Regions from separate parts of the Pedobacter suwonensis genome, predicted to be linked through region 2. Evidence: riboswitches for the same ligand, from Rfam matches in the RefSeq annotation. Region 2 holds a riboswitch; each other region holds the start of a gene.
The links. A riboswitch is a leader RNA that binds a small molecule or an ion and turns the genes downstream of it on or off. The one in region 2 is predicted to bind S-adenosylmethionine.

Region 1 (3,286 bases), 2.4 Mb from region 2:
TCGTAACTGCGTTTACAGATTTCGATCCGGCGTTCATAATTATCGGCCTGCCCATGCTCATCAAATGCCATTACCACTACCGCTGCACCATATTGCATAATTTTACGGGCGCTTTCACGGAATTTATCTTCGCCTTCTTTTAAAGAAATGGAGTTAACAATCCCTTTCCCCTGCAGGCATTTTAAACCATTTTCAATCACCGACCATTTTGATGAATCGACCATAATCGGCAGTTTGGCGATATCTGGCTCTGAAGCAATGAGGTTCAGGAATTTGGTCATGGCGGCTTCCGAATCCAGCATTCCTTCGTCCATATTCACATCAATTATCTGTGCACCACCTTCAACCTGTTGCAAGGCAACGGCCAATGCAGCTTCATAATCGCCACCCAAAATCAGTTTAGAGAATTTTGGAGATCCGGTAATATTGGTACGCTCTCCAATGTTCACAAAAATGCTTTCTGGTGTAATGGTTACAGGCTCCAGCCCGCTTAAGCGCATGTATTGCGGAAGTTTCGGTAATTTTCTGGGTTTGGCTTTTCGTGCATTTTTAGCAATACAGCCAATATGCGCTGGTGTAGTACCGCAGCAGCCGCCAACAATATTTACAAAACCCGAGGCAATAAAATCATCAACCAGATGGGCCGTTTCGTGCGGTTGCTCATCGTAAGCACCAAATTCGTTGGGTAAACCTGCGTTTGGATAAGCTGAAACATAGCAGCCTGCCTTTGTAGCCAGCTCTTCAATATGCGGACGCATCTCTTTTGCACCCAAAGCGCAGTTAAAACCAATACTTAGCGGTTTTGCGTGCATTACAGAGTTTAAAAAAGCTTCGGCAGTTTGCCCGGAAAGTGTTCGTCCGGAAGCATCAGTAATGGTACCAGAAATCATGATTTCCAATTTACGCCCTATTACCTCTTCATATTTTTTAATGGCTACAATAGCCACTTTAGCATTTAAAGTATCAAAAATGGTTTCAATCAACAATACATCCGAACCACCATCTACCAAACCCCGCACCTGCTCATAATAAGCTTTTTCCAGCTCATCAAAATAAACCGCCCTAAAACCAGGATCGTTTACATTTGGCGACATGGAAAGGGTACGGTTTGTTGGGCCGATAGCACCGGCCACGAAACATTTACGATCAGGATTTGCTGCCATAAATTCATTTACAGCTTCTTTTGCCACCCTTGCACCTTCAAAACTCATTTCGTACGAAAGGTCTTCCATCTGATAATCAGCCATGGAAATGCGCTGTGTACTAAACGTATTGGTTTCGATAATATCGGCGCCGGACGCCAGGTACTCCAGGTGTATCGTTTTGATGATATCCGGACGCGTGATATTGAGCAAATCGTTATTGCCTTTCACGTCACAAGGATGGTTTTTAAATCGCTCTCCCCTGAAATCTTCTTCGCTTAAGTTATATCGCTGAATCATGGTACCCATTGCACCATCAATCACCAAAATACGTTTCTCTAATTCTTCTCTTATACCCATTTGTTGTTGTAAGATTTGAGATATGAGAGATTAGATATGAGAATGGATTAGACGTAATGTCTAAAATCTCAAATCTATTGTCTCAAGTCTCTAAAAGGCTTATTGAAAAAGTTGGTACGTGAATCGTAATCCTAAACTTATCTGTTTCCGCTATTTGCAGAATAGAATTTAGCACCTTGTAGGTTACAGGTTGCTAAGACTTCGTTGGGTCTAATCCCTCCGTCTTTCTTAATAAGCATACAAAAATGCAACAAAGCATGATCAATTCCAAAAATTATCGCTTTGCTGCCAAATAAAATTACAAAGGCCATGCAATTCTGCACGGCCTTAAGAATATTGTTTTGTTTTTGAGATTAGCTGTTTACTTTTCTTCCATATTTTTTATTATACCAAATTCCCATATAGCTCATCCAAATCCCACTGCCTGAACTTACTACAAAGACATTATCTGTTATAAAAATGGTAATCAGCATCTGAATACATACGCCAACTAACAGAAAGCCGGTAATCGCTAAAAACTTATCCATTATCTTCTGCTACCGAAAATGCGGAGTAAGAACAAGAAAATATTTAGAAAATCAAGATATAAGCGTAATGCTGCAACAATCGCCATTTTTTTTGATTCTACCTGAAGTACTTCTTCTCCACTTGCTTCAATACCTTGGCCAATCTGTTTAATTTTCTGAACATCGTATGCAGTTAATGCGGTAAAGATGGCAATACCGATAAATGCCATAAATAAACTAAACTGTTCGCTTTGAATAAACATATTCACCAAGCTTGCAATAACTAATCCGATTACCCCTACCATTAAAATAGGGCCGAATTTGCTCAAATCAATATTGGTGGTATAGCCCATAAAAGCCATAATACCGAAAATACCTGCGGCACCTGCGAAGCAGCTTACCACTGAGCCAGAGGTATAAGCCAGTAAAATAAAGCTTAAGCTTACTCCAGTTAGTACTGAATATAAAACAAAAACACCTACAAGCGCAGGATACGAAAGTTTACTTAAACCAAAACTCATTAATAAAACAAGTCCAAGTGGTGCGAACATGGCAATGTACCCGAAAATCGACATACCAACTTTACCGGTAGATGGATTAACGGTTAGCAGGTATTGCATAAACTGCTCATTTGTTCCAAATAAATAGGCCGCTACTGTTGATAAACTCAATGCCACAAACATCCATAAGAAAACATTGGCGAAGAATTTTTTAGAAACAGATCCTTCCTGAACGAAAACACTGTTGTTTTGATATTGATAATTTTGTTGTTCCATTTTAATTTTTGTATGTTAAATGATATAAAAATAAACATTTAGTTCAATCTTTTTGTCAGCAGTTCTTCAACTTTTTTAAAGAACTGTAAAGGTTTTAAGGTACGCCATGGCAGATTGTCAAACGCACCGCCAAAGTTAATGTAATAATCAATGCTGTTATCACGGAATTCGCTAATTACATGTTCCTGAAAATTCACCCCAACAATCCAGCCATCTTCTACTTCCTGAAACCATTCTTCATAATAACTATCGTCTGAAGCATGAAAATTCAGTACATTTTCACCTATCAGGATAAATTTATTTAGTCCTTCATCCATCATCATCTCCAAAATATCGCGTTTTAGCAACATAATGTCGTTATTAATGGCATCGTTCCACTCGCCTATAAACTCTATAATGGCATAACTGCGGTCATAGTCGGCATACAAAACCTTCATATATAAGGTATTAGAGCCAAACTCATCCCATTGCGGGTGTAGCAAAAAGTTATAGATCTGCTTAT
Region 2 (3,286 bases):
GTTGTCCGCCCAAAGAACCACCTATTAACAACTTGATATAGTCTACGCCTAAATGCGAAGCCAATAACTGGTGTGCTGATACCAAATCGCGAATGGTAAACTGTGGAAAAGACAGGTAATATGGCAGGCCTGTTACCGGATTTGTACTCAAGGGGCTAGTGCTGCCATAATGAGACCCTAAAACATTGGCGCACACAATATAGTGTTCCGCAGGATTGAACAAAGCATTTTGCCCGAACAAACCTTCCCACCATTCAAAAACATCTGCATTGGCAGTAAGTGCATGGCAAACCCAGATAACGTTATCTTTAGCCGCATTTAGTTTCCCATAAGTTTGATAAGCAACCTGCAGGTTACGGATTTTTTTTCCGTTTTCTAATTTAAACTGTCTAGGATGATTATATATTGATGCTGTACTCATTGTTTTGTTGTATCGGAAGGTAAATGTGCTTAAGCTAATAAACTCTCGGTAGAAACTTGTGCGTTAATGGCTGCAAATGCCTGTTCGAAATCAGCTTTAATATCATCGATATGCTCAATACCAACTGAGACCCTTAAGGCGTTTGGTTTTACGCCCGCGGCCAGTTGTTCTTCTTCACTCAATTGCTGGTGTGTGGTGGCCGATGGCTGTATGATCAGCGTTTTGGCATCGCCCACGTTGGCTAGGTGCGAAACCAGTTTCAAATGATCAATAACCTGCGTGGCATTTTCCTTGCTTCCATTTAGTTCAAAAGACAGTACGGCCCCAAAACCATTGCTTAAATATTTCTTCGCAAGATTGTTGTATTTGCTACTTGCTAATCCGGGATATTGTACTTCTTTAACCAGCGGATGGTTTTCTAACCAGGTGGCCAGTTCAAGGGCATTATCAACATGGCGTTGTACGCGGAGCGATAGCGTTTCCATTCCTTGCAACAAAAGAAAAGAATTAAAAGGCGATAGGGCAGGCCCAAGATCTCTTAATCCTTCTACACGGGCACGAATGATAAACTGAATATTACCGAACGGCCCGCCAATGCCAAAAACATCACTAAAAACCAAACCATGGTAACCTGCTGAAGGCTCGGAGAACTGAGGGAATTTCCCGTTACCCCAGTTATAGTTTCCGCCGTCGACAATTACGCCGCCAATGCTTGTTCCATGACCACCGATCCATTTCGTTGCAGATTCTACCACAATGTTTGCTCCATGTTCTAATGGCTTAAATAAATAACCTCCTGCACCAAAAGTATTATCAACCACCAACGGGAGGTCATATTTTTTGGCAATAGCGGCAATCTTCTCAAAATCAGGTACACTAAAGGCTGGATTACCGATGGTTTCCAGATAGATGGCTTTGGTTTTATCGGTAATTTTAGCTTCAAATTCCTCAGGCACATCCGGATTGGCAAAATCTACATGGATACCTAAACGTTTAAAAGCCACTTTAAACTGGTTATATGTTCCGCCATAAATGTGAGAAGAAGAAACAATACCATCACCAGCCTCCAGTATATTATTTAAAGCGATGAATTGTGCAGCTTGTCCTGAGGCAACGGCCAGAGCAGCAACGCCACCTTCCAAAGCGGCAATACGTTTTTCAAAAACATCGTTGGTTGGATTCATGATCCTGGTGTAGATATTACCAAACTCCTTTAGAGCAAATAAATTGGCACCGTGTTCAGCACTATTGAACCCGTAAGACGTCGTTTGGTAAATGGGTACGGCTCTTGAACCTGTTGTTGGATCTATTTCCTGACCAGCGTGTAATTGTAAAGTTTCAAATTTATATGATGTTGACATAATTTCTGTTTTAATTTATGAATTGATAAGATAACTAACTTAGGGTAGTCCTAAAGCTTAAAAGGGCGTATCCCGGTTATCCGGGACCTTCCAGTTTGAGGGAAACAAAAAAGGAAGATTTTTAAATTACTGTATGCAACAGCGCATACAAGCCATAGCAAGCATATAACTGCAAGTAACAGAAATAGCAACTTGTTTTACCTTTTTAAGGTCTGCATTGGATTCGCTTAGCGATCGAAGATTTAATGTTTTCATCAGTTATAATTTATATCACCAAATAACACCATGTTATCTGGTCAGGAATTGGCACCTTCTCTTTCTGAGGGTTGCCAGTGGGTCATCGAGCCAGTCTCTCGCCACTTCTTTATAAATCAACCTATGAAGATTGACTTTTATTTAGCTTTCCGCCAAATAATATTTCAAATGTCAGGATTAATTTTTAATACACAAAATAAAATTTTGATTTTAAAATAAATAACTGATAACTAGTTACTTAATTTTATGTTACAATGCTAAAATCGAACTTTCGATGTGAAATTAGCGCTGAATATGCTAAGTTTGCGCTACCTATCTAAATATGATTATCATGAAAAACACAAGCATTTTAAGTTTAGGCCTACTATTCACGGTGATGTTTGTCAGCACTACCAATGCCCAGTTTGGAGGTTTGAAAGATAAATTATTAAAAATCGGAACCGCCCAGGGTGCCAAAGCCTTAGGGGTAGACAGGTTTCTGAAACAGCCCGCTGCAATAACCACCAGTTTTGAAGATGTAAACAGGGAAGGTGAAAAAATGCCCGACTTTATTACTTCGTTAAATTTAAAGGCACAACCATTGTATTTACTACCTAAAAATCCAGAGGGCGGATTTGTGCTTTGCGAGGGGCTTTATGAGATGACCAACAAAAGTTATTGTTTAAAGGCGGGAACATTTGCGCCGTCAAAAGGCGATGGTTATATGTTCGCTCCTGTACTGGGTCCTAAGGAAGGAATAGTGGTTGCGATATTGAAAAGCGCAGAAAAACATCCTGAGGTGGATCAACATGACATCCAGGCGCTGCTGTGGACCATTATTGCCAGAACAAAATTTGCTGATTTTAACGGACAGGTAAAATTAACCGCTGTAAAATTATTAACCCCGAGTCAGATTACACAATTGGAGGGAGGCGCCCTGGGTGTGTTACCTTTTGATGTAATGGAAAAGGCTAAAGACCAGTTGCCAGCGGGTGTAAAGGCAGTTTTTGAGGCAGAAAACAATATCAGACAGCTGGTAGCTTCCGGAAATTACACTTATGCTGATATGGAAAAATATGCGATTTTGGCGGGTATGGCCCCACCAAGAAGCGATGTGCCAAGCGGCATCTGGACCAAACATCCTGATGGTTATTACATACGTTATTTTCCTTCAGGTTATTCAGTTACCAAAGTACAGGTATATGTGCCAAAGGAATTGATGGCAAATGGGAACAAATTGGTTTATGATGCTGCAGGAGATATTGCTTGT
Region 3 (3,286 bases), 220 kb from region 2:
AAACCTCGCCCTTTAAAGTACCATCTGCACCGAAAGTTCCTTTGTAGTAAGCAGGAGAGGAGCCGATGAAACTCGAAAGTTGAAATCCATTCCCCTCTACAATACCTTCAAGATAGCGAGAATCACCGGTTACACGGAGAAAAGTTCCGGTTAGTTTGTTTCCTGTTTGTTTAAACAGGCCTACTGTTTTTTCTTCTTTGCCATTTGGAGCGGTAAAAATTACATCATAGCTTCCTGAATAGTCGGCTGATGCAGGTCTGTCTGCTTTAAAACGATAGTTTTTGCGTTCGGCATCAATGATTAATGGTTTTCCGGATTTATCCTGTTTGCGTAAAGCTCCTGTTAACCGGTCGCCATCTATTGCAAATGCCAGTTCGTTATCAAACTGATCCAGTTTAACAAAAATTGAATCGGCTGTTTGTTTGACCACACCACCTTCAAAACTTTCTTCCGCATTGCGGAAATACAATTTCTGCTGACCACTTTTTTCATTGATCTCAAAATTGAAAGGGATTTCAAGTCCCTCCTTTACTTTCGCCACACCGCGCCAGTTGCCCAGCGCAACGAATGCCTTTGTTTTTTTTTCTTTGGCCTTTGCCTGTTGGTTATTGGCTAAAACTGCCTGATCCTGAGCAAAGGTTATGGAGGTTGATATGGCCAGTGCGGCAGTTAATAAGGATTTTATATTCATTGGGATGTATGTTAATCTACTAATTTAGTCGACAAATATACGGATGGAATAGTCAAAGAAAAAATATTTTAATAAATATCTATAAAAACTATAGGATAAATGGAATTAATTATACCTTTGCCCCAGTTATTTTAAAATACTTATCAAGAAAGGCGGAGGGAATGGCCCTGTGAAGCCTTAGCAACCATCTAATTTTTAGAAATGGTGCTAATTCCATCCCGGATGAATCTGGGGTAGTTAAGTCAGTTGTTTGCATAATCCTTATCTAACATATACGGAGCACTTCTGATTTAAGGGGTGCTTTTTTGTTGCCTCAATGCTTTCTTGAAAGTGAAATATGTATTAAACAAAATCATTCAAATGGAAAAAAACAGACGAGCTACATCACTTTTTGTAAACCTTTCTGCTAACTTACGAATGCGCCAGTCCTGTTAGGATGGTTCCATTTTAACAGGCGTTTTTGATCTAACCATTCCATTTTATTTTTTAATAAAAGACGGTGATTCACCGTTAGGAATCGTTTTGCCCAAATTTTATCTATTAACTAATTATTAAACATATACATGATCAGACTTTTAAAATCAATAGCATTTATTTTACTGCTCTTTGCTGTACAACCGGGATTTGCTCAAAATACCGCTATAACCGGAACAGTAAAATCAGCAGATGGAGAAACACTGCCTGGTGTTTCCATATTCGTCAAAGAAACCAAACAAACCACCATTTCTGATGCCAAAGGTGCTTTTTCGATAAATGCACCTGAAAAGGGCACATTAGTATTTTCATACATAGGTTTTAAAACCCAGGAAATACAGATCAGTAAAAACGGGCCAGTTTCAGTTATTCTTCAATCGAGCGATAATGCGTTAGATGAAGTGGTGGTTACAGCTTTAGGCATTTCCAGAGAGAAAAAATCACTCGGTTATGCTGTTCAGGAGTTAAAAGGGCAGGATTTGTCTGAAGCTAAAGAGTCCAATCTGGTCAATGCACTGGCCGGAAAAATCGCGGGTGTAAGGGTAACCAATAGTCAGGGGAGCATGGGCTCATCCCGTGTGGTCATCAGAGGGGAAACCTCTATAGCTGGAAATAACCAGCCCTTATTTGTGGTTGATGGAATTCCTGTAGATAATTCGCAGTTAAATTCTGCAGGTGCAAGGGATTATGCAAATGCCATCTCAGATATCAATCCGCAAGATATAGAAACAATCAGTGTATTAAAAGGGCCAAATGCGGCTGCACTATACGGTTCGAGGGCTGCCGCAGGGGTAATTCTTATCAAAACTAAAACTGGTAAATCGAAAAAAGGATTGGGCATTGAGGTTAACTCCAATGCCGTACTGGAAACTTTGCTTACTCTGCCGGTTTATCAAAATGCTTTTGGACAGGGATCGGAAGGTAAATTCAGTTACGTGGATGGTGCTGGTAAAGGCATTAATGATGGGGTAGATGAGAGCTGGGGACCAAAAATGGATGGCAGATTAATTCCACAGTTTTTTTCAAAAGGAGTGGCGGTTCCATTTGTAGCCCACCCAGATAATGTACGCGATTTTTTTCAGACAGGATATTCGTTAAATAACGGAGTTTCTGTAGCAGATGCAGGGGAAAAATATGATTACCGGATCTCTTACAATAACTTGAAACAAGTAGGTATTGTGCCTAATTCCGGGCAAGGTAAAAATTCATTTGTATTAAATACTTCACTGAAGATAACGCCAAAACTGACTTTAACGGCCAATGCGAATTACAGCAAGCTGAGTTCTGATAATTTGCCCGGTACAGGCGGTTCAAGATCAACCAGTACCATGTTGCAATTTACCTGGTTTGGCCGTCAGGTAGATATTAACCAGCTGAAAAACTATCTGGATGAAAATGGAAAAACATTTAACTGGAACAATAGCTATTACAGCAATCCATATTGGGTAGCTTATGAAAATACCGTGTCGCAAAACCGTAACCGGATTATTGGGAGTTTAGCGCTTAATTATAAAATTATCGATGGACTTGATTTCAATTTCAGAACTGGAACGGATTACTACAATGACAGGCGTAAGGTTAGAATCGCCTATGGTACCAATGGAACACCTTTTGGTTCTTATACCGAAAGTGCCTTTACCGTAAACGAAAATAACACCGACGCAACATTAAACTTCAATAAACAATTAAATGAAGATTTTAGCTTAGAATTATTGGGAGGTGGCAATATCCGTAGGCAGTACATCGAGCAAAACGACCAGAGTGCGCCTAAACTGGCCATTGCAGGACTTTACAACCTGAAAAACTCTCGCGATCCCCTGGTTTCATCCAATAATTTATCGCGCTTAAAATCGTATAGTGTTTATGCTTCCGGACAGATCGGCTTCAGAAATTACCTTTTTGCCAACATCACGGCGCGTAATGACTGGTCTTCTACTTTGCCTGCACAAAACAGATCATATTTTTATCCTTCATTTAATGGCAGCTTTGTAGCAACAGAGGCTTTTGATATCAAAAGTGAAGCCCTTAACTATTTAAAAATACGCGGAGGATGGTCTAAGGTAGGGAAAGATGCAGATCCTTACCGCTTAATTAATACCTATGTGTTTAGTGCGCCGTTTT

Region 1: it holds a riboswitch for S-adenosylmethionine, as region 2 does, so the genes downstream of both, metH (methionine synthase) here and DV942_RS01245 (O-acetylhomoserine aminocarboxypropyltransferase/cysteine synthase family protein) in region 2, are expected to answer to the same signal.
Region 3: it holds a riboswitch for S-adenosylmethionine, as region 2 does, so the genes downstream of both, DV942_RS02175 (SusC/RagA family TonB-linked outer membrane protein) here and DV942_RS01245 (O-acetylhomoserine aminocarboxypropyltransferase/cysteine synthase family protein) in region 2, are expected to answer to the same signal.

Annotation. Positions count from the first base shown of each region.
Region 1 covers NZ_CP031708.1:2,719,954-2,723,239, forward strand. Annotated here, with positions in the region: gene metH (methionine synthase) at 1-1,502, opposite strand, end outside; SAM riboswitch class I at 1,637-1,740, opposite strand; gene DV942_RS11045 (Bax inhibitor-1/YccA family protein) at 2,029-2,784, opposite strand; gene DV942_RS11050 (hypothetical protein) at 2,823-3,286, opposite strand, start outside.
Region 2 covers NZ_CP031708.1:326,596-329,881, reverse strand. Annotated here, with positions in the region: gene DV942_RS01250 (homoserine O-acetyltransferase family protein) at 1-421, opposite strand, end outside; gene DV942_RS01245 (O-acetylhomoserine aminocarboxypropyltransferase/cysteine synthase family protein) at 451-1,782, opposite strand; SAM riboswitch class I at 2,045-2,155, opposite strand; gene DV942_RS01240 (hypothetical protein) at 2,369-3,286, shown strand, end outside.
Region 3 covers NZ_CP031708.1:549,968-553,253, reverse strand. Annotated here, with positions in the region: gene DV942_RS02180 (peroxiredoxin family protein) at 1-691, opposite strand, end outside; SAM riboswitch class I at 829-935, shown strand; gene DV942_RS02175 (SusC/RagA family TonB-linked outer membrane protein) at 1,255-3,286, shown strand, end outside.